One region of the Bacillus sp. AL-1R genome, then DNA from elsewhere that is predicted to be linked to it. Evidence: a T-box and tRNA genes for the amino acid it is inferred to sense, from the RefSeq annotation. Region 1 holds a T-box; the other holds one or more tRNA genes.
What was found. A T-box is a leader RNA that pairs with one kind of tRNA and senses whether it is charged. The one in region 1 lies ahead of ACSBO6_RS16245 (valine--tRNA ligase), so its partner is inferred to be a tRNA-Val.
Positions count from the first base shown of each region.

Region 2: it has a tRNA-Val gene. The T-box ahead of ACSBO6_RS16245 (valine--tRNA ligase) is inferred to sense a tRNA for this amino acid. The anticodon was not compared.

Region 1 covers NZ_CP197469.1:3,374,081-3,386,698, reverse strand. The annotation lists gene ACSBO6_RS16275 (uroporphyrinogen-III synthase) at 1-595, shown strand, start outside; gene hemB (porphobilinogen synthase) at 627-1,613, shown strand; gene hemL (glutamate-1-semialdehyde 2,1-aminomutase) at 1,620-2,906, shown strand; gene spoVID (stage VI sporulation protein D) at 3,260-5,080, shown strand; gene ysxE (spore coat protein YsxE) at 5,167-6,198, shown strand; gene ACSBO6_RS16250 (sporulation protein) at 6,300-7,064, opposite strand; T-box leader at 7,291-7,526, shown strand; gene ACSBO6_RS16245 (valine--tRNA ligase) at 7,582-10,224, shown strand; gene ACSBO6_RS16240 (bifunctional folylpolyglutamate synthase/dihydrofolate synthase) at 10,330-11,631, shown strand; gene ACSBO6_RS16235 (hypothetical protein) at 11,928-12,618, shown strand, end outside.
Region 2 covers NZ_CP197469.1:1,111,035-1,123,652, reverse strand. The annotation lists gene ACSBO6_RS05270 (sigma-54 interaction domain-containing protein) at 1-1,089, opposite strand, end outside; partial or broken gene ACSBO6_RS05265 (L-glutamate gamma-semialdehyde dehydrogenase) at 1,391-1,568, shown strand; gene ACSBO6_RS05260 (proline dehydrogenase family protein) at 1,612-2,526, shown strand; tRNA gene ACSBO6_RS05255 (tRNA-Val) at 2,694-2,766, opposite strand; gene ACSBO6_RS05250 (hypothetical protein) at 2,900-3,094, opposite strand; gene ACSBO6_RS05245 (DUF6944 family repetitive protein) at 3,306-4,511, opposite strand; gene ACSBO6_RS05240 (potassium channel family protein) at 4,611-5,267, opposite strand; gene ACSBO6_RS05235 (potassium transporter TrkG) at 5,282-6,598, opposite strand; gene ACSBO6_RS05230 (DMT family transporter) at 6,744-7,658, opposite strand; gene ACSBO6_RS05225 (alpha/beta hydrolase) at 7,775-8,503, shown strand; gene ACSBO6_RS05220 (YjcG family protein) at 8,617-9,132, shown strand; gene ACSBO6_RS05215 (GNAT family N-acetyltransferase) at 9,129-9,560, shown strand; gene ACSBO6_RS05210 (ATP-dependent helicase) at 9,743-12,037, shown strand; gene ACSBO6_RS05205 (hypothetical protein) at 12,359-12,499, shown strand; gene ACSBO6_RS05200 (DUF1360 domain-containing protein) at 12,554-12,618, opposite strand, start outside.

The sequences.
Region 1 (12,618 bases):
TTCAGAATGGATTTTATTCACAAGTGTAAATTCAGTCAATTACTTTGTGCAATGTATTACAAAGCAGCTTAAAGAAAAAATTCTTCAAAAAAAAATTGCTGCTGTCGGCGAAAAAACAAAGAATCGATTAATTGAAGAAGGATTTGAAGTAGCGTTCCTTCCAAGTCAATTTACTGGTAAAACATTTGCTTCTGAGTTAAGTTACATAGTAGAAAAAGGAACAAAATTTTTATTTATACGTGGCTCTTTAGCGAGTGATAACGTACCAAAAATACTAGGAGCAAATGGTCATATTGTTCATTTATTAACTGTTTACGAGACCATTGCAAATCAAAGTATAAAAAATGAACTGTTGAACCTATTAGTAAATAATAAGCTAGATGTGATTACATTTTTGAATCCATTCAGTGTAGAACAGTTTTGTTATTTGATAGAAAATGCAATTAGTATGGGAGATTTAAAAAACATTCAAATTGCTTGTATCGGGGAAGTAACCGCACAAAAAGCTAGAGAAAAAGGTTTGAATAATATTATTGTTCCTAGTAAATTTACAACTGAGGCTTTAATAAAAAAATTAGTAGATGATCTTGGTTAATCAGATTGTCTTTAAAAAGAAGGAGAAAAAAATGACTTATTCTATTCCGTTTGATCGTCACCGTCGTTTAAGAAGAACACAAGCATTACGCTCTATGGTTAGAGAGACACATTTACATAAAGAAGATTTTATTTATCCTCTTTTTGTAGTTGAAGGACAAGGTGTAAAAAATCCTATCAGTTCAATGCCTGGTGTATTTCAATTTTCATTAGATGAATTAAAAAAAGAAATGGATGAGATTGTATCATTAGGTATAAAATCTGTCATATTCTTTGGTATTCCTGATGTAAAAGACTCAGTAGGTTCAGAAGCTTATTGTGCAACTGGAATCGTTCAACGCGCGATTTCACAAACGAAAGAACAATATCCTGAAATGATAGTGATTGCAGATACATGTTTATGTGAGTATACAGATCATGGGCATTGTGGAGTTTTAGAAGATGGGTATGTTAATAATGATGAATCGTTAATACTATTAGCAAAAACAGCAGTAAGTCAAGCACAGGCTGGCGCAGATATTATTGCCCCTTCAAATATGATGGATGGATTTGTAGCAACAATTCGTCATGCTTTAGATGAAGCTGGATTTGATAATATTCCAATCATGTCATATGCCGTAAAATATGCTTCAGCATTTTATGGACCATTCCGTGAGGCAGCTCAAAGTGCTCCTGGACAAGGTGATCGTAAAGCTTATCAAATGGACCCAGCAAATCGTTTAGAAGCGTTCCGTGAAGCAGAATCAGATACAGTTGAAGGTGCAGATTTCCTAATTATTAAACCAGCTCTATCATATTTAGATATCATTCGTGATATTAGAAATAACTATCACCAACCAATCGTTGCTTATAATGTAAGTGGAGAATATGCAATGGTTAAAGCTGCTGCTTTGAATGGTTGGATTGAAGAAGAAAAAGTTGTAATGGAAAAATTAATCAGTATGAAACGTGCTGGTGCAGATATGATTATGACTTATCATGCTAAAGATGCTTGCAGATGGTTATCAGAAGGGAAGTAAAAATAAATGAGATCATATAACAAGTCAATTGAAGCTTTTGAAGAGGCAAAACAAGTACTTCCTGGTGGAGTAAATAGTCCGGTACGTGCATTTAAAAGTGTTAATATGTCACCAATTTTTATGAGTCATGGAAAAGGCTCTAAAATATATGATATTGATGGAAATGAGTATATCGATTATGTACTTTCATGGGGACCTCTAATTTTAGGTCACTCAAATGAGCGTGTAGTTGAAGGTTTAAAACGAACAGCAGAAACTGGTACTAGCTTTGGGGCACCAACATTAAAAGAAACAGAATTAGCTAAACTTGTTATCGAAAGAGTGCCTTCGATTGAAGTTGTTCGAATGGTTAACTCAGGAACAGAAGCGACTATGAGTGCCCTTCGTCTTGCACGCGGTTATACTGGTCGAAACAAAATCTTAAAATTTGAAGGATGCTACCATGGGCATGGGGATTCTTTATTAATTAAAGCAGGTTCTGGTGTTGCTACACTTGGATTACCAGATAGCCCTGGTGTACCTGAAGGCGTTGCATCTAATACAATCACTGTCCCTTATAATGATTTAGAAAGTATAAGATATGCGTTTGAACAATTTGGAGATGACCTAGCAGCGGTTATTGTTGAGCCGGTTGCAGGGAATATGGGGGTTGTTCCACCAGTTGAAGGTTTCTTAGAAGGTTTAAGAGAAATTACGACTCAATACGGTACATTATTAATATTTGATGAAGTTATGACTGGCTTCCGTGTAGGGTATAATTGTGCACAAGGTCATTTTGGTGTAACACCTGATATCACTTGTTTAGGAAAAGTAATCGGTGGAGGTTTACCAGTAGGTGCATACGGTGGTAAAGCTGAAATCATGAATCAAATTGCTCCAAGTGGCCCGATTTATCAAGCTGGAACTCTTTCAGGAAATCCTTTAGCGATGACAGCTGGTTACGAAACATTAAGTCAGCTATCAAAAGAAGATTATGTAGAATTTAACCGTAAAGCTGATCTGCTTGAAGCTGGTTATAAAGCTGCAGCTGAGAAATACAATATACCACATTGTATTAATCGTGCAGGATCAATGGTTGGATTCTTCTTTACTAATGAAAAAGTTGAGAATTACGAAACAGCAAAAACTTCTAATTTAGAAATGTTTGCTAAATACTATCAACTAATGGCTGAACAAGGTGTTTTCTTACCACCATCACAATTCGAAGGTTTATTCCTATCAACTTCACATACAGACGAAGATATTCAAAAAACGATTGCAGCTGCTGAATACGCATTTTCGCAATTAGTTTAAATAAAAATGGTGTCCTTTTTTAGGGCGCCATTTTTTGTTATCGAAATAGTGTTGGTAAAGCTTAGAGAAAAGATGTTGAGAATTATCGATGCTTCATGCTGTATCTGGATATCGAAAAAAGTTGCACCCAATATTGAAAAGGACCCTGCATGTAAAATACGAAGAAATTTTTTCGTGATACTATTCGTACATTGCTTACTAAATCATAATCTTGATTTCTGTTTTTTCTTCATTCTGCGATTTTTAATCCTTTCTAAATATAAAATAACAATCTTTTCTTCATAAATTTTTCGTTTCTTTCATAAAAATGTAATGTCATAGACCAAATTGGACGATGAGAGGAGGACATTAAGGTGTCTTCAGAAAATCAAACAAACATTCGCTTTTCATTGAAAGAAACTGTCTGGTTCCAAAAAGGACAGGAAGTTAAAGAGGTAAGGTCACTCTCGTTAAATCCAGACATTACTATACAGCAATTTGAAGAATATGTTCAAGTGAAGGGTGTCTTAACCTTAGAAGGTAATTACACACCTGATTTGGAGAATCAAGGTGATTATTATTCATTAAGAGAATTAGCACCTTCAAGAATGATCGAAAATGTAATCGTTCTTGAAGATGGAAGTTGTGATTTGAATCATCAGTTCCCTGTAGATATTTCAATTCCACTAACTAGAATTACTGATCTTGAAAATCTATGTGTTTCTGTTGAGACATTTGATTATCAACTGGCTGAAAAAGGCAGTATTCAAATTGCTGCTGATTTATGTATTTCTGGTCTTCATGATCATAATAGGGCAGTAGAAACTTATCAAGAACAAAGAGGGTATGAGCAATATAATAACTACTCATACGAAAATGATTACCGTTCAAGTAATGAAGCAAATGAGTATCAAGAAGAAAGGGAAGAAGAAGAACAATTCCAGTACTTCCATCAACCAACTTCAAATCAAGAAACAAGTGAACAAGATAATCTTTACGGTAGTGATTGGATTCAATCCCTTGAGGAGGAAGATGAGCAAGAAGAACAAGACACATATCCAGGGCAACCTACTTACTTAGAGGTCTTTTCGCCTGAAGAAGTAGTTGAAGATCGCGTCGAAGCAGTTGAAAATGAAGCTGAACATTATTATGAGTTAGAAGAAAGTAATGAACAAAGTTTTGATCAAAATAATGAACAAAGTAATGATCAAAGTTTTGATCAAAATAATGAACAAAGTAATGAACAAAGTTTTGAAGAGGAACAACAAGAAGAACATTCTAATGTTGAAATTATGGCCCAGTCGGAGCAATCAGAACAGTTGGAAGAACAGTCAGAAGCTCATGAGGTAGAAGAATATGAAGAAGTATTTAGGGGCTTTAATATTTCAACTGAGGCATTAGAGCCACAAGCAGTGGATAAAACCCCGAGCTTTTTAATGAATAATAATCAAGCAGAATCTAGTCAAAGTGAGAATGATACACAGGTATCTAACAATGTAAATAATACGTATAATGAGCGACCTAGTTTCTTGAATAATGATTTTAATGTACACAGTTATTTAAACAATTCATTAAATAGTAGACCTAGTTTCTTAGATAATGATTTTAGCACTTTGCAAAATGCTACTAACGAAAGCAATGCACAAAAAGAAATCGAAAAATATGAGGAACTATATAATCGATCTTTAGAGCAAAACTATCAACCGTATGTTAACCAACAATATCAGCAAGCACCATTTGCATATAATCAAAATCAGCAACAATTCTATCAAAATCCATTCCCTGCAGTAAATCAAGAGAATACTGTGGCGAATCCAAATGATGTTCGTCAAACACCACCTTATTATGCGGATTATTATCAAGCTCAAGTAGAGCAGCAAGAAGCACCACCTGAATTGCCAAAAGTAGAAATAAAAGCTGAATCAGTTGTAAATGAAGAAGTAAAAGAAGAAGTAAGCGAAGCAAGAAGCGTTAAAAGTGACAATCTACTTTCAAGTTTGTTTACTGGTGAAGGAAGAGAAGATTCTTATACTAAACTAAAATTATATTTAGCTCAAACTGGAGATACAATTGAATCCGTAGCTAAAAAATACAACCTACAAACACAGCAGTTAAATCGCGTTAATAACTTGAATGATGAATTTTTATCGGAAGGGCAAATCATTTATATTCCTGTATCTGCTATAAAACAATAACAATATGGTGAGAGCTTTGTATTAGTTAGCACACTTGTCTACTAATACAAGGCTTTTACGCATTTAGAAAGTGAGAGTGACGCATCTTGTATAGAAAACCAAAAGATGAAATAAGCGTCATTTTAGCACAGTATCACATTGTTCCAAATTATTTTGAAAAGGTCGGTAAGGTCGTTAAAATCTATACGAATCAAGGTGTATTTGCACTAAAAGAAGCTAATGTGAATCGAGTTTATAGAAATAATTTGATTGAAAATGTTCGTTCCCTGCAAGATAAAGGTTTTCGAAATGTTGTACCAATCTATCATACCCAGAGTGGAGATTATATTGTTGAATTTAATACGAAGCATTACTATTTAATGCCGTGGATTGAAAGTGTTGATGAAAAGTCAGATGAGAATTTACATTTTCAACGAATGTTTACTTCACTAGGTAAAATGCACAACAGTACACAAAAAGAGAAAAAGGTAGATAAAGATCAATTACAAACCCATTATGATACTTTAACAAAAAGGTGGAGTAAAGATAAAGAAGTATTGGAAAACTTCATTGAAGTTGCTGAAGGAAATTGGTATATGTCACCTTATGAACTAAGTTATTGTACGTATTTTCATAAAATATTAAGTGCACATCAATTTGCTAAGGGACAGTTAGAAGAATGGTTTAAAAAAATGAAGGAAACTGAAAATACTAGAGTTGTCATGAATCATGGAAATTTATCTATTTCTCACTTTCTTGTAAATAAGAGAGGTGAAGGTGTCTTTATCAATCTAGAAAATGCACAAGAAACTACTCCAATTCAAGATTTAACTAACTATTACAAGAATTCTTTTAAAACATACCCTATACAGCAACCTGATCGTAATAATTGGCTTAAAATGTATGAAAAGAATTTTTCATTAAGAGAAGAGGAAAGAATGTTATTTTTAAGCTATATGGCATATCCAACTCAGTTTTCTTCCAAAATCTCTAAATATTTAAAGCGAAAAGGGGTTAATAATGAAAAAGACAATGTGAGAGATTTATTAAATGCATACTGGCATATGATTAATATTGAATATTTTGTCTCTAAAATACAAGAAGATATTGAAGCAGCGAAATCGATAGATGGTTTATGATTTTAGATTGCTTAATTAAGAGAAAAAAATTAAAAACATCTATCCAAAAAATGGATCACCGCATTAATATAAGCAGCATGGATAGATGTTTTTTAATTTAATTATTTTACATGTCGTTTAATTGCGTTTACTATACTTTTACGTACAAAATCCTTGTCTTTAATATGATCTTTTGAAAAAGAAATTCGAACATTATTTTCATCCGTACTAAAGAACTTAGCAAACTTACCTGTAGTTTCTTTTTGTTTTTGATTTAGCTGAAGAATTACGTCGACCGTTTTGTCAAAGCTTATATAGTTAACTTCAACCTCCTCTAATTTTCCGCGGAATTCACCGTTCATTGGGTAAAATTCAAATTCTTGAATAATTTTCCCATATTTCTTTTTGTTTTCACTATCTCTTAATACAAATCCTTCTTCTTGAAGTGCTTGGATTACCGTTTTTAATCCTATTGAAGGAACTACTTGAACGCCATCAGCATCGTATTGGTCAACGGCTTTTTCTATTTCTAAATGAGTTTTAATCCAAATATGGGATTTATGAAGTGATACCGGTGTATTTTCAGATAAGGTGAAAAAGAAAGGAATAACAACTTCTTCATTTGCATTAATTATTTGGTCAACTGATACGATAAATTTTTGTAAAGTACCATTTTTGTTTATAATTTTATCATTTGATTCAACTTGATATTCAGTCATTACATGTAAAAAGACGGAATCTAGTTCTTGTTTAACTCGACCACCTTTTATATATAACTCACCTTTTACTCGTTCACCAGCTTGATATTCTTTTTTTTCAAGCTTCGTATCGATTCTCGTTCCACCGATTCCGAGAACACGAGCTAATGTATTTTTAAATAAACCCATGAATATCCCCCTAAAATTATATCTACATACTATATAATTATCGCATAATTAAATAAGTACTAGTATACCAAAATGTTAAATAATCATTACAATTATTTTTCGTATTTTTTTTATGCATTAAAAAATGTGGTACTTTATTGACACATCTTGAATATTCTAGAAAGAAATTAGAAATAATGTTGACTAAGCTTAAGTAAATTTTGTAGACTATTACATATATTCATAATGAAATGCAATGATAGGGAAGAGTACAACGAACTAGTTCTTCAGAGAGGAAACCATTTGGTGGGAGGTTTCTAGAAAATAGAGTTGGAATGTCGCCCTTGAGCAGTGACTTCGAAAGCTTTTCGTGATTAGAAGTTACCGGATGATCCGTTATCTTTTTTAAGTGTGTCAGTTAAACACAAGTTTTTACTGACAAAAAAAGGTGGTACCGCGAATTCAACTCCATTCGTCCTTTTCAAGGATGAGTGGAGTTTTTTTATTTTTAAATAATTATTAGAGGAGATGAATCCGAATGGAAACAACAAAAAAATCATTACCAACAAAATATGATCCGAATTTAGTTGAAAAAGATCGTTACCAATTTTGGTTAGATGGGAAATTCTTTGAAGCACAAGTGGAATCAGAAAAGCCAAAATATACAATTGTAATTCCTCCACCAAACGTAACTGGAAAACTACATTTAGGTCATGCTTGGGATACAACATTACAAGATATCTTAACACGTACTAAACGAATGCAAGGTTATGACGTACTGTATTTACCAGGTATGGACCACGCTGGTATTGCTACACAAGCAAAGGTTGAAGCGAAATTAAGAGAAGAAGGCTTATCAAGATATGATCTGGGACGTGAAAAATTCCTAGAAAAAGCTTGGGAATGGAAGGAAGAATATGCTTCTCACATTCGTTCTCAATGGGAAAAAATCGGTTTAGGTTTAGATTACTCTCGCGAACGCTTCACATTAGATGAAGGTCTATCTGATGCAGTAAAAGAAGTATTCGTAAAGCTGTACAACAAAGGATTGATCTATCGTGGTGAATATATCATCAACTGGGATCCAGCAACTAAAACTGCCTTATCAGATATCGAAGTTATTTATAAGGATGTTCAAGGTGCATTCTACCATATGCAATATCCATTAACAGACGGAACTGGAAAAATTCAAATTGCAACTACTCGTCCTGAAACAATGCTTGGAGATACTGCAATTGCGGTTCACCCAGAAGACGAAAGATATAAATCAATGGTTGGTAAAACTGTTACTCTTCCGATCGTTAATCGTGAAATTCCAATTATTGCAGATGAATATGTTGATATGGAATTTGGTACTGGGGTTGTAAAAATTACTCCTGCCCATGATCCTAATGATTTTGAAGTTGGAAACCGTCATGACTTACCTCGCATTCTTGTAATGAATGAAGATGGTACGATGAATGAAAAAGCAGGAAAATACAATGGTATGGATCGCTTTGAATGCCGTAAGCAAATCGTTAAAGATTTACAAGAGATGGGTGTTCTTGTTGAAATCGAAGAACATATGCATTCTGTAGGTCATAGTGAACGTAGCGGAGCAGTTGTTGAGCCATATTTATCAACTCAATGGTTTGTTAAAATGCAACCACTAGCTGATGCTGCAGTTGCATTACAAAAATCTGACGATAGCGTAAAATTTGTACCAGATCGTTTTGAAAAAACGTATCTACGTTGGATGGAAAATATCCGTGACTGGTGTATTTCACGTCAATTATGGTGGGGACATCGTATTCCAGCTTGGTACCATAAAGAAACTGGTGAGATTTATGTAAATCAAGAGCCACCAGCTGATATAGAAAATTGGAATCAAGATAATGACGTTTTAGATACTTGGTTCAGTTCAGCATTATGGCCATTTTCAACTTTAGGTTGGCCAAATGAAGAAAGTAAGGATTTCCAAGCTTACTTCCCAACAAATGTATTAGTAACTGGTTATGATATTATTTTCTTCTGGGTATCTCGAATGATTTTCCAAGGAATTGAATTTACTGGTAAACGTCCATTTAACGATGTTTTAATTCATGGCTTAGTACGTGACGAGCAAGGCCGTAAAATGAGTAAATCACTTGGTAATGGTGTTGACCCAATGGATGTTGTTGAGAAATATGGAGCAGATTCGTTACGTTACTTCTTAACAACAGGTAGCTCACCAGGTCAAGATTTACGTTTCAGCATTGAGAAAGTTGAAGCTACTTGGAACTTTGTAAACAAAATTTGGAATGCTTCTCGTTTTGCTTTAATGAATATGGAAGGTTTCACATATGAAAATATTGATTTAACGAAGGAAAAATCTGTTGCTGATGAATGGATTTTAACTCGCTTAAATGAAACAATTGAAAGTGTAACAGCTTTAATCGATCGTTATGAATTTGGCGAAGTAGGCCGTGTACTTTATAACTTCATTTGGGACGATGTTTGTGACTGGTATATTGAAATGGCAAAGATTCCATTATATGGTGACAACGAAGATGCAAAAAATATGACTCGTTCGGTTCTTGCACACGTATTAGAAAGTACGATGAAGCTTTTACATCCGTTTATGCCATTCGTTACGGAAGAAATTTGGCAATCTCTACCTCATCAAGGGGAGTCTATTACTGTTTCTGCTTGGCCAACAGTTAAAGAGGAATTAACAAATAAAGAAGCTTCTGAAACAATGAAAATGTTAGTTGAGTTAATTCGTTCAGTTCGTAATATTCGTGCAGAAGTTAATACGCCAATGAGCAAAAAAGTTCAACTAATGATTTCTGCAAAGGATGAAACGATCGCAGCTTCATTAGAAGCAAACCGTTCATATATCGAGCGCTTCTGTAATCCAGATGAATTAACAATTTCTACTAACTTAACTGCACCAGAAAAATCAATGTCAGCAGTAATTAGTGGTGCTGAGCTTTATCTTCCTCTAGAAGGTTTAATTAATCTTGAAGAAGAGAAAAAACGTTTAGAGAAAGAATTAGAAAAATGGACTAGTGAAGTTGAGCGAGTTCAAAAGAAATTAAGTAATCAAGGGTTTGTGGCGAAAGCTCCTGCAGCAGTTATTGAAGAAGAGCGTCGTAAAGAAAAAGATTATCTTGAAAAACAAGAATCTGTAAGAGCTCGAATTGCAGAATTAAGTAAATAAGTAGTTCAAGCAGTCGTTCTAATTGACTGTAATAAAAGTAAGTATGATAAAAACGACGAATTGAGTTAAAGATTCGTCGTTTTTTACTATAAAGGTAGGGTTAAGATGGTTGATACATATGATGAAGCACTGAAATGGATGTATAACAGAACAAAGTTTGGTATTGTACCTGGCTTACAAAGAATGGAAGAAATGCTTGTTAGACTCGGAAATCCACAGCAAAGTGTCAAAGCAATTCATGTAGCGGGTACGAACGGTAAAGGCTCTACAATTTCTTTTCTTCAAAGTATTTTATTAGAAGCTGGTTATACTGTAGGAACTTTTACATCACCATATATAATAGATTATCGTGAGCAAATCATGTTTTGCGGTGAAATGATTAGTGAACAAGAATTTATTGAACTAGTAAACTGTATGATTCCAATTGTTGAAGAAGTTGAACAATTACCTTGTGGTGCTCCAACTGAATTTGAAATCATTACAACAATGGCTTTTTACTTTTTCGGTAAAATAAAAGAACATGACATCTTTTTAGTAGAGGCAGGTTTAGGTGGATTAGAGGATTGCACGAATGTAATGATCCCTCTAATTAGTATTATTACGAGTATTGGCCATGATCATCAACAAATTCTTGGTGAAACAATAGAAGATATTACGAAACATAAGGCAGGAATTATTAAAAAGAGAATTCCAATTGTTACAGCAGAATTAAAAGAAAAAGCTTTAACGATTATTCAAAATGCCGCAATCAACAATGAAGCTGAGTATTTTGAATATGGTAAGCATTTTTTTGCTTCTCCTTTGAAAGATTCACTTTATGAAAAATTTAATTATAAAGGACTTGAAAGGCTGATTGAAAATATTGAGTTATCAATGCTTGGACACCATCAAATTAGGAATGCTGCTTGCGCCATCTGTGTAGTTCAATTATTACAAAATAAATATGGAATGAAGTTTAGTGAAGATCATATCAAAAGGGGATTAAAAATAGCTCAAAAAGCAGGTAGATTAGAACTAATAGCTTTTAATCCTGTCATTTATATTGATGGTGCACATAATGTTGAAGGAATAAAAAGTTTAGTGGAGACGATGAATAATCGTTTTTATGATAAGGAAATAAAAATTCTCTTCTCCGCATTAAAAGATAAAAATGTTGAAGAGATGGTAAAAGGATTACAGGAAATAACTAATAATATTTTAATGACAACTTTTGATTTTCCAAGAGCGATGAATAAAGATGAATTAATTTCGAATGCAAATAAACTTAATATTAAATATGAAAGTGATTTATTTAATGCAATAGATGAGAATATAAAGGATATTCAGGAAAACGAAATATTATTAATTACCGGTTCACTATATTTTATCTCAGTAGTAAGAAAATATTTGCTAAAAAAAATTGCTTAGCCGATTAAAATTAATGATGCTACATTTCTTTTATTAGTTGCTGATCTTTTAATAAATTAATTAGCCTATTCGATTCTAAGCTTGAGAATTACAAAAAATGCTGGAAGAAATAAAGTGGCAATATATAGAAAATAACCACTGGGAATACTACGGTGGTTATTTATTTATGTATGGGCAAGTTTTGTAATTTTTTGTTGCACGATACCTGTATGTCCTCGACAAATGTCGGCGTGTTTTTCTGGAATTATATGTTAGTATTTTTTTACGTTTTAAAATAAAGTAGTAGGAGGATTCATATGGACAAGTCCTCAAAGATCTCAATTAAAATTAATGGCGAGGAAAAAGCGTTTGAAGAAGGTGCCGTGACTTCTCACGAACAGGAAAAGAAGGACGAGGAATTTGGTTGGGTTTTACCTACTCCAGACGGGTTAGGAAAAAAAGTAATCGTTTTAGATGATGTTAAAAAAAAGAAAAAGATTAAGCCAGTGCAAAAAATAAAGGAGAAAAAGAAGATTACTTTTTTCACAAAGAAGTCACCTTCAAAAAGTATTATTATTTCAATTATAGGTGCAAGTTTAATAGGGCTATGCTTTGGATTTGTATTTTTAGGGATATTTAAACAATCAAAGCCAGATGCGCTGAGCCCAACTAAAAATAGTGTATCGGTTTCTGGTACAACAACTACTCAAGTACAAATGAAGATTCCAGCAGTGAAATTTGATTTAGCACAAGTTGGAATGTATAAAAGTATCGAGTCAGCAAAGAAAAATGTAAAAGAAGTATCTACAAATGGCTTAACCCCAGTCATTTATGAAAAAAATGATAATTATTTTGTCGTTATTGCTCTGAGTGGGAAAGATAGCACGTTTTTAACAGATGAAGTTAAGAAAAAATTAAAAAGTACTTATTTAAAAGAAGAAACAGTTGGTGGGCAAGAATACAAAGGTCCAAAACAATCAGTAGATATGTACAAAGCCGAAGTCGAAA
Region 2 (12,618 bases), 2.2 Mb from region 1:
TATCATTTGCACTAAATCACGGTTTGTTGCCGATATAATTCTAACGTTAATCGGAATAGGAGTGCTACTCCCAACACGATAGTATTGTTTTTCCTGCAATACACGAAGTAGCTTTACCTGGAGTTCAAGTGGAAGTTCACCTATTTCATCTAAAAAAAGCGTACCGTTTTTTGCTGCACTAATTTTCCCATTTTTACCTTCTTTAATTGCCCCTGTAAATGCTCCTTTTTCATAGCCAAATAATTCACTTTCAAACAAGGATACTGGAATAGCTCCACAGTTAAGACCGACAAATGGACCATTCGCTCTGTCGCTCGCCTTATGAATTGCTTGCGCAAATAATTCTTTTCCAACTCCACTTTCTCCAGTAATCATAACGGTTGCATCAGTTTTTGAAACTTTTTTTGCTAATTGAATAGAAGAATTTAACGCTTGACTTCTCCCTTTAATTTTATGAAAAGGATCATCATTATGTGGCAGAGACATTTTACTTTCTAAATCCTGAATATAAGCAGAAGTGGTAGTTAGTTCGTCATTAAGTTTTACGATTTCAGTAATATCTCGTTCAACGGAGATTCCTCCCATGACTTTTCCGTCTATTAGCACCGGCAATGTGTTTATAAGAACATGGACCCCCTGCTTAGGTTGATTGTACTTCCGAATCACACCTTTACCATCACTTAAGGTAGACATTAAGATCACTGATTCCTGTTGAAAGTAATCTGTGATTTGAGAACCGATGATATTTTCAGATGAAGTATTGTACAATTCTTCAGCCTTGGGGTTCCAAGAAATCACTTTTCCATTGCGATCAACTATAGTAATAGCATCATCCACAGCATGTAATAGAGTTGGAAAAATTTTCGCATAACTTTTCCATTCTTGAAAAATAGCATCCATCAAGATATTAAAAGGAATAACCCCTTTTGGATTTCCAATTTCGTCCACTAAGAGAATATCCTGTTGAGGTTTTAGATCAGTTACATCCGAAAGCATGCTATCTACGGTATATGTCTTCATGTTCTCAAGTTTAGTTCCCCTATTAATCTCTTGGGAAAGGGAAAGTAAAGAAATCCGATCATTTAGCATATTAATCTCCTTTACTATTTATTTGGTTTACAAAAGTGTTTAACATTTACAGTAAGTTTACACTTTTGTAAATGCAATTTACACAAAATTTTAGTAAATCATTGATTTTTCCGAATTTTCTTTCTGGCACAATACTTGCTTATTTATTAGTATCAAATAATAAGGAGGAAATTAATTGTTATCTTATAAACATGTACCTTTTACTAATTTTCAAAAGGGGAAAATAAAAACGCATCTAAACATGCTTTAGACTTTGTTAATTATCAAATTGTCACTTATATCTAACAAACGATTATATTGAAGAGCAAGAAAAGAACTCCACGTAGGAAACTTATATATTAATAGAGTCTTACTGGGGAAATAGTTGGTTATCTACCGTTTGGTAGATTTAATAATATGTCAGGTACAGATTCTAAGGTTGATGTCCTGATTACTTAGCTCTACATATGCAGGCAAAGACAACATCTGAATTATTTTAATTAGATAGCTTCTCATAAAATAAAAGGGATAGGGGTGTTACAAGTGATCGAAGTGATTTCAAAAAAATTCTTTCTTCGAATTTCACAAAGTAAAAAACTGAATAAGGCCGCACGTAGATGGGGACTAAAATTTGGAGCGGGACAGGTTGTTGCAGGAGAAACCATAGATACTGCTATAGCTAAAGTTAAAGAATTAAATCTAAAAGGACTTTACTGTACATTAGACCATCTTGGTGAATTTGTATCAAGTAAAGATGAAGCGAAGGTTGCTACCGACTATTGTATTCAAACACTAAATGCGATTAAGAAGTCAAATGTAAACTGTAATCTTTCTTTAAAATTAACACAACTAGGGCTTGATATTGATTTTGACTTTTGCTTGGAAAATATGAAAAGAATTGTATCAATAGCAAAACAATATGATATTTTTGTTCGTATTGATATGGAGGACTCATCACGCAATCAAGTTACACTTGATCTATTAAAAGAATTGCGAAAGGAATATGAAAATGTTGGCACTGTTATCCAAGCATACCTTTTCCGTTCAGAACAAGATGTCAAAGAACTGAGTGGGATTCCACTTCGCCTTGTAAAAGGGGCTTACAAAGAACCTGCTCATGTAGCTATTCAAGATATATCAGAAATAGATAAAAATTACTTAAATATTATCAAATTACATTTACTAAGCGGAACCTACACCGCCATCGCCAGTCATGATCATGTAATCATTAATAAAGTAAAGGAATTTATTAAACAAGAAAACATTCCAAAGAGTCAATTTGAATTTCAAATGCTTTATGGATTCCGTAATGAACTTCAGCTTAGCTTAGTTAATGAAGGTTACAAAGTACGAGTATATGTACCTTACGGCGATGACTGGTTTGGTTACTTCATGCGTCGCCTTGCAGAAAGGCCACAAAATGTTTCCTTTGCTTTAAAAGGTTTCTTTTCAAAATAATATTTTATTAAGAAGGATGGTGCTTTAAATCATCCTTTCAATTGTTGAAAAATTCTCACTGATACAAAAAGAATCGTAATGAATAATTAACATAAAAAAATCAAACTAGCAGAAAATAAAAAAGCTCAAACCCTTGATACACTTAGGTTTGAGCTTCCTTAATCGTATGATCCCAACTGGACTTGAACCAGCGACCCCTACCCTGTCAAGGTAGTGCTCTCCCAGCTGAGCTATGGAATCGTAATATTTAAGGAGAAATACTTCTCTCTTATTAAGTCTATTATACTGTTTTGTCTCCTACTCTTCAACCAATATTTAACAAAAAATTTCGAATTTAATCCACTAGAATATAGATTTCATTTTGAAAAAATACTCATCTATCTGATTTTGCTTCTATTTCGTTTATTGTATGCATTAGATCTTTCCATCTCATATCTTTGTCTCTTGGTATATTGCTTAATAGAATACTTCCAACTACAATTGTTAAGAACAATAGTAACACACCCACACTAAATACAAATGTCTGAACTTTATAGTTTTTAACGATTTTAATTATTCTACTTTTCATAGGCGATCGCTCCAATAGTTAAATATTAATATTCCTTAACCATAAATGGTGAAGATGTACTCTCTTTATTATTAATATTTTCCTGATTGCCTATTATGTAAACAAAAATTTAGAATATCAGTACTATTATTATTTTCACAAGATTATTTTAAGTTCCTTGGTCATTCTTTTATGTATTTAGAACTAACATCCACACTATAGCTTATTTTTGTTAGCTCTTTTTCTTTCTCTCTGTATATTCCGAGGTTTTGCTTTTCTTTTGATTTAATTCGACCCTATTTTCCTCAGAATTTTTTCTCTTTTTATTTCTTCTTTTGGAATTCTCGTTCTCTTCTAGTTCTTTTTTCTCCTGTTCCTTTAGTTTTGCATTCACCTCTAATAACTCTTTTTGTTCAGAGTAGACGGATATGATTGAACCGCCAGCTTGAATCCAACTTCCGCTATATTTTAATAGCAATGCTAATTCTTCGTATTCTTTAATTAATGGGTTTGTTTCGGTTTCTTCTGCAACTTGTTGGAGTACATTAAAAATGATTCCATCTGATAGTTCACTTGGCACGCTTTGTTCGCTAGAAATTGATTCATCCTGTTGTCTTGGAATTATTTCATCTGGTTCTTCAGGTTCGTAATCTGGTATTCTACCAAAAAGATATTCTATTTCTTCATTAGACGATTCACTTGATCGATCATATATTTTTTCATTTTCCTCTTCCATCTCATTTGTAAGTTTAACGGTATCATCTTCTGGCAATCTACCTAGAGATTCTTGCAATTCATCAAAAATAATTCCGTCCGAAAGTTCACTAGCATCTGATTCTGGTGCACTGCCATGATATTCTTGAAGTACGTCAAATATGACCCCATCTGATAAATCGCTAGGTTCTCCTACTTGCCCAGTGGTTTCTTTTAAATAGTCTTTTAAATCTTCTATTTCTAGCTCTACGACCCCTCCTAATACTTGTAAAGTGTTTCCAATCGATTGTAAGAGATTCCCCATAAATCCAGATACATCAAATTCTTCTTGGCTTACTTCTTCTAAGGCTGCAATTAATCCCCCAAATGCTTGTTGGGCATTCCCTATCATATTTAGTTTTATTGCTCGATCGACATTTTTTTCTTCTTCTTCTTTTCCTTCCTCCGCTTCTGCAGCTAATAAACTAAATAATACTGTGACATTACCTGATGCTTGGATAATTTCCCCTGAATCTTCTAATATACTTGGTTCGCCTAAAAATGCTTCTATTATGTTACCGATTGCTTGAAAGGAATTCCCACCAAAATCTAGATGAAAACTGATATCCTCCCATCTTTTTCGGTTTTCTCCTTTTAATCCTCTCATGGGTGTACTACTAATTGCTGAGCTGATTGTTCCAATGGCATTCACCCAGGCCCCAATTACCTCCATAACTTGGCTCATAATAAAACACCAATCCTTGATATGTCATTTAAGATTAGTATATTCATCTATGATGTTTAAACGTTCCATTTAGGGAAATGTAATTGAGCCCTAATAAATTTATCCCACTTTCTTCTTAAACCATTCAATTTTTGATTTTTCGCCTACAATAAAAATTAAATCACCACTTTGAAAAACTACATCTCCAATTTGTGATACCATTGGCTCACCGTCGCGGATGATTAAGACAACAGTTATGCCATATTTCATTGAAAAACTCATTTCTCTTAGTGTTTTGCCAACTAATTTCTCAGGGATGACTGTTTCAACTCCCGCAATATTTTTGGTAATTTCGATGTATTCGATGATTCCACTCATCGCTTCCATACGTGCTGCTTTATGTCCAGCTTCTTCTTCTGGATAAATTACTAAATCCGCTCCAATACTTTCTAAAATGCCACCAACTTCACGATTATTTGCTTTACATATAATCCTTTTTACATTTCTCTCTTTCAATCTTCTCGTAATTAAGATAGATGCTAATGAATCCGTTCCAATTGCTACAAATACTGCATCAAATTGACTGACATGTAAATCCTCTAAAATAGACTCATCACGCAAATCACCAATAACTGCATATTCTGTGTATTCTTCTAATTGATCTAACGTTTTTTTATCTATATCACATACAACTACTTCATGACCTAACCGATCAAATTCTTTTACAATGCCTCGCCCAAAACGTCCAGCACCTATTACTAAATATTGCTTTGGCATACATACACTCCTCCTTACCCAATAGCTAAGTCTTTTTCAACATATTTTAATTTTTGATTCTCAACTCTTAATACAAAATAAATTAGCGTGAAAATCCCAATTCTACCAATAAACATTAATAAAATTAATATTATTTTTGACATAGTATGAATATTTGCTGTAATCCCTAATGATAATCCGGTATTTGTAATTGCCGAAATGACCTCTAGTAAAATAAAATCTAACTGAAATGGTTCAAAAATTGATATTGTTATCGTTGCTACAGTGATTAATATAATAAAGCTCATCGCTATAACAAATGCACGGTCAACAACTTCCTTCTTTACACTTGTTCTAAAAATAATTGTATCCTCTTGTGACTTAATAACTGAAAACATTTTTGCTGCTAATACCGAAACTGTCGTTAAACGAATCCCTCCTGCTGCACTCGATGAAGCTCCACCAATATACATTAATACTAAAATGATTAAGATTGCTGGCAATGTTAGTTCACCAATATCAAGAGGTGCATATCCTCCATTTCGACTAGTTACTGATAAAAATAATGAATTAGTAAGTTGATCAAAGAAATTTAATTGTTTAAACGCATGTCCTTTTTCTAAAAGCCAAAATACAATTGTTCCAAGAACCATAAATGAAAAATGCAAACGCATATTGATCCTTGTAAATAAGGATTTTTTCTTATTGTATTTATAGATATACTCCATAATCGTTGGATATCCTAGTCCACCTATAAAAATTAATACTGCCGTTACAATTAACACTAAATTATTTTTTTGGAATGAAATTAAACTATTTCCAAATAAATCAAAACCTGTATTTGTAAAACTTGCAATTGAATGGAAAGCAGTAACTAATAAAGTTTCTAATGCAGTATCATATTTCCCTCTAAATTGACTATAAAAAAAGAGACCGCCTAGAAATTGAAAAAATAAAGTTGTATATAAAACTGACAAACTTAATCTTCTAATTGACTTAATGCTGCTTTGGTTTTGGTCCTTTGATACAACTAGTAAATTTGAAATCGTCATCCGAATACCAAGTATCATAAAACCATAACTAATAAATACAACAATTCCAATTGCACCAATTTCCATTTGGATCATTAATAGTATCTTCCCCCAAACATTAAACGTCTCAACTAAGTTAACTGTTGTTAATCCAGTTACACTAATAGCACTCGTTGAAACAAATAAACTATCGATATAATTGATAGGCGAAATTCGCGTAAAAGGAAGATAGTATAAGAATGAAAATAAAAATATAATGATTATATAAGAAATAAATATGTAATGGAGAGGATTTTTGGCTTTTTTCTTCTTTTTTTTCATATGTAGCTCTTTTTCTCCTTTAATTGCTTAATAAAAATATATGGAATATTTTTCAAATCGCTATTATCTATTCTACCTATTTTTAGTTAAAAAACAAAAAAACTTTCAAACGAAATGAAAGTTTTGAAAGCCTTATTGAAATTATTTAAGCTGATGAAGAATTATCTTTTTTGACTTGTATTGATGTTACTTCTTTTTGTTGTTGATATAAGTACAAGAATACACTCACAATAACGATTGTACCCCCAATTAACTGAAACGAGGTTAACATTTCGTTAAGAAGGAAAAATGCTAAAATAGATGCACCGACTGGTTCACCGAGTATACTCATTGAGATCGTTGTAGCATTTACATAATTTAATAAATAGTTATTTATGATATGTGCTAATGAAGGAATAATGGCAGATGCGATAAAAATGATCCAATCTTTTGATTGGTAATGAAAGAAATTATCCATCGTTACGAGATTATAGATTGTTAAAAATGCAGCCGAAAATGCGAATACCCAAAAACTATACACCCAATGAGATGTATTTTTTACGGTTGTTTGTCCAACCATTAAATAGAGTACTGCAGCAATTACACTTAAAAATGAAAGAATATCACCTTTAAACGCTGACATACTTAAGCCGATATCACCGAATCCTATTAGACATACACCAATAATAGCAATAATCATACATATTTTAGATTGCATAGACGTACGTTCTTTAAAGACAAAGAATCCAAGAATCATTGCAACTAATGGCTGGAGAGCTAGTATAATCGTTGAGCTCGCCACTGAAGTGAAAACTAATGAACCATACCATAAAATAAAATGGACTGCTAACATTAAACCACCTAAAGCAAATGATTTATAATGTGATTTTTTTAAAGCTTTTAATTCATTTTTTCGCTTCAATACAAATGGAAGCATCCATATACACGTAAACCAGAGGCGATACATGCTTAAAACAGATGGAGAAGCATTTGTCCATTTCGCTAATATAGCTGAAGTTGAAATTGCAATAATGGACAAAATTAATAGAGACATCATTGCATTAGGTTGTTTTTTATTCATGTTTCACCTCTTTTACACTTATTTTGTAAGCGTTTAATACATTTTACTTTTCTAAATTTTTACTATGAAGTAACATCTAATTATATCATCCTAGGGAAAAGAAGAGGAGACATTTTATGATTCAAACAAATGGTACTAGAGAAGAACATACATTATATAGTGAACACATCAAAAGAGAAATTACATTTACAATATACTATTCAAGCATGTACACACCGTTAATAAAACATCACTTATTAATTGCCCAAGATGGACAAGACTATTTTAATTTAGGAAAAGTTCATCGTGTAATTGAAAAATTAACAAAAGAAGGTTCAATTCAACCTACAATCATTGTAGGAATTCCATATTCTTCACCAGAGGAGCGTTTTAAACTATATCACCCTTCTCAAGTTGGACAAAAAAATTATATTCGTTTTTTAGCTGAGGAATTACTTCCATATTTAGATGATCACTTACCTTTACTTGGCTTAGCCCATAGCAGAACATTAATCGGTGATTCATTAGGTGGTACAGTTTCATTACAAGCTGCTTTTACATATCCTAATACATTTGGACAAGTCATTATGCAATCACCATTTGTGAACGATGATGTGATCGAATTTTTAAAGAAAACAAAATTAAATTCAATTCTATCCATTGTTCAAACTGTTGGAAAACAAGAAGAAAATGTTTTCACACCGAGTAAGCAATGGGTTAATTTTGTCAAAGGTGGATTACAATTAAAAGATTATCTAGCTAAATTCCCTGTAGAATTACATTATGCAGAATATGATGGGGACCATACATGGACAAACTGGGAAAAGCAGCTTGAAGACGTATTAAAAATTAGTTTAGCAAAATAATTCATGAAACTTAGCGATTTTCAAAAAATTTGGTATAATTAATATTAGGTATTTTTCCTTCGTTAATTTTTTCAAATTAAAATATATAGTATCGAAAACAGGAGGTAATTTTTATGAAATGTGGCGTTGTTATTTTCCCATCTAATTTCGTTCAAGATAAGGCTAATGAGTATAGAAAACGTTTTGATCCAGCTTATACGTTAATCTCTCCTCATGTAACAGTAAGAAGTGGATTCGAAATAAGTGAAGACCAACTTCCAACGATTATTTCACAATTAAATGAAATTGCGAGTCAAATTGAACCATTCGAATTGGAAATTAATAAAGTAAGTTCTTTTGCACCAGTAAATAATGTCATTTATTTAAAAGTTACACCTGTTGAGGCATTAAAAGAGCTTCATGAAAAAATGCACTCTGGCGCGTTCCCAGAAATAAAAGACTATGCATTCGTACCGCATATTACAATTGGTCAGCAACTACAAGATGCTGAATTTGCTGATATTCTAGGTCAGTTACGCATGATTCAATTTAATTACAATGAAGTAGTAGATAACTTTAAACTAGTTTACCAATTAGAAAACGGTGCTTGGGAAGTATATGAAACATTTAAATTAGGAGCAAAAAAATGAGCTTTCGCACTATAGTAGCTCAAACAGATGAAAGTATACAAGACGCTCTTAAAGTACGAGTAGAAGTTTTTGTAGAGGAACAACAAATTTCAAGAGAATTAGAGTTTGATGGCCTAGACGAAAAATGTATACATTTTGTTTCATACGATGGAGAACAACCGATTGCTGCAGGTCGACTTAGAATAATTGAATCGACTGGTAAAGTTCAGCGAATCTGCGTTTTAAGTAACTATCGAGGAAAAAAAATTGGGAATGAAATTATGTACTTAATTCATAAAACTGCAAAGGAAAAAGGATTAGATCAATTAGTCCTACACGCACAAGAATCTGCAATTCCTTTTTATGAAAAATTAGGTTATAAAATCTCTTCCGAACTATTTTTTGAAGCTGGCATTCCACATGCAGAAATGAAACTAAAATTAAATTAAACAAACTAAAACTATGATTCAATTGAATCATAGTTTTTTCATGGGGATTTGGAAACTATGTGTTTAATGTATTTCGTTCAATCCATATGAAAAGATAATTTATTCCCATTAAAATTCACTTTTCGTACACAAATCTTTTTGGTAACATAGATGAGTCTGCTTTAATTTTAAGGGGGAAAATAATGAAAATTGCAAACTATCAAAATCAATCAATCTATTTACCTGAATTCCCTCGTTCAAGATATGAGGAAATATATCAAGCCAGTATTCGTGGGGAAGTTAAATGTGTTAATTGCCACCAAAAATTAAGTTTCACTTTAACTATTTATGATATTCCTCATTTTTATCATATAAACAAAGAGCAAAATCTAGCATGTAAAAATCATAACGTAGAGTTGGAGCAAGAAATAGTTGCTAGATTTGAACATAATCATTCTACTACCGAAAATACGAATGATCGTATTATTAAACTACCTACTAAACGTTCAATCTCAAATACAGCTACAATCGAAAAAACAGATGAAAATCAATTTATTAACAGATTACCTTTTTACAATATCCCACCATATAAAAAAAATGAACAAAAGACGGATGAATTTGTAATCAATCAAATTTCATTAGATTCACAGCAATGGATGGCTGTTACACATATCGGTTCACCATTACTTGTACTTGCTGGTGCTGGAAGTGGTAAAACTCGAGTCATAACAACTAGAGCAATGCATTTAATGAATAACGGTATCCTCCCTCATGAAATGATGCTCGTAACATTCACATCAAAAGCTTCTGCAGAAATGAAAGAAAGGCTGAAAGGTCTAGGTTACCCTATTCAACAGATGGAAATTGGTACGTTTCATAGTATTTTCTATAAAATGCTTTTACGATTCAATCGTGCAAAATGGGATTCGAGTCGTTTAATTAAATCAGATTTTCAAAAGGAGATCATGTTAAAGCAAATTGGTCGACGACTTGAAATTGATGAAAAGTCATTTGCTTACGACCAGGCTATTCAACAAATCGGCTTATGGAAGAACTCTTGTATTTATCCACATGAAATTAGATCAAAAGATGCTTGGGAAGAACAAGTCGCTTCTCTTTATGAAGGCTATGAATCTTTAAAAAAACAAAATGGGCAATTTGATTTTGACGATATGTTACTCGGTTGCTTTGAAATGTTAAATGAAAATAATGAATTACTTTTACATTATCAAAATCGATTTAAATGTTTATTAGTGGATGAGTTTCAAGATATTAATAAAATCCAGTTTAATATTCTAAAAATCCTTTTTCAACATACCGAAAATATTACGGCTGTTGGTGATGACGATCAATCAATTTATGCTTTTAGAGGAAGTGACCCGAGGTTTATCTTAGATTTTAAAGAGCATTTCCAAGGATCTAAAATTTATCATTTAAGTGAAAATTATCGCTCCACCCACGGGATCGTATCATTGGCAAACGAAGTCATTAAGCCTAATAAAAACCGTTTTGTAAAATCAATGCATGCCCAATATGATTACGATCAAGTACCTTCATTCTTCTTTCCATACGATGAAGAAGAAGAGGCAACGATGATTATTAATGATATTAAAGAAAAAATTAATAATGGTGCAAATCCAGGACAATTTGCAATTTTATATCGCACAAATACTGCTTCAAGGGCCGTTTTTGAGCGATTAATTGGAACAAGCTTACCATTTACAATCGACCAAGATGGTGACTCATTTTATGATCGACCGATTATTCGAAAAATGATTTCTTTCTTACTATTAATAGGGGATGAGGATCACCAAGGAGCATTAAAAGAAATATTACCTGTCTTTTTCCTAAAACAACAAGCATTTCAAGATGCAAAGATGAACAGTGTATTACAAAATCTATCTTTCTTAGAAGCCTTTACGACGATTAAAAGTGCGGCGCCATTTCAAATTAAAAAAATTGAAAACCTGATTAAAACTTTACGCTATTTAAAACATGCATCTCCTTTAGAAGCAATTGAGCGAATTGAAGAAAGTTCAGCATTTACTGACTATATTAAAAAGCGTGGAAATGAATCGAATAAAATCGAACGACCTTCTGATGATTTGAGAGATTTAAAGGTCGTAAGTAAAAATTTCAAATCAATTAGAGAGTTTGTGGAACACGCATTTCATATCTCTGCTAAATTTAAAGAATATAAGCAGAAAAAAAATCAATCATCACAAGGGAATATTTCGCTTTTAACCGCTCACCGATCAAAGGGATTAGAATACGATTATGTCTATATTCTCGGTGTAGTAGACGGGGGATTCCCTCATGATTATGCTTTAGAGTCTTTAAAAAATGGTAACTTAGATCAACTAGAAGAAGAACGTCGTCTTCTATATGTTGCTTGTACACGAGCTAGAAAGCTATTATACTTATCGATTCTTCAAAAAAGAAGAGGAAAAAAAGCTAATTCATCTAGATTAATTCGACGTTTTATTAATAAGAAATGAGATTGAATTTAACTATTGTTCAAAAAATAAAGGTGAGCATTTTTTACTCACCTCAGTGTGTAGACAATGTACAAAAAACTTGATTTTCAGACTGATTGCAAGCGCTTGTCTTTCGAGGCGCGAAGCCTGGTGAGGAGCTTAAGTTACCCAAGACGGTAATGAGCACCGCAGGCAGGCGAAGCAACGAAGAAAGCGAGCGTTTTCGGGCAGTCTGGGGTGAGCAGTTTTGCTCACCTTTTTTTATGGATTAACGTCTAGTTGTTCTTCCGCTGCAGCCACAACCTGATTTTTTCACATAGCCGTCCGGAGCGCCTTGATAATATGGGTTATAGTTCGCTTGATTCATTTGTTGCTGCATTTGTTGTTGTTGCAGCTGGTATTGCTGTTGTTGATGTTGGAGTTGTTGCCATTGAAAAGGAGTCATTTGACCTTGACCTTGATTATACATATCTTCCCTCCTAATTAAGTCTATTCATTATAGTATATGAAAGGAATATTCAATCGTTCTACCTAAAATTACGAATTCATTCTATTAACAATCGTTTCTATTACGCCAGCTGCCCCTGCAATAGCTAACAAAA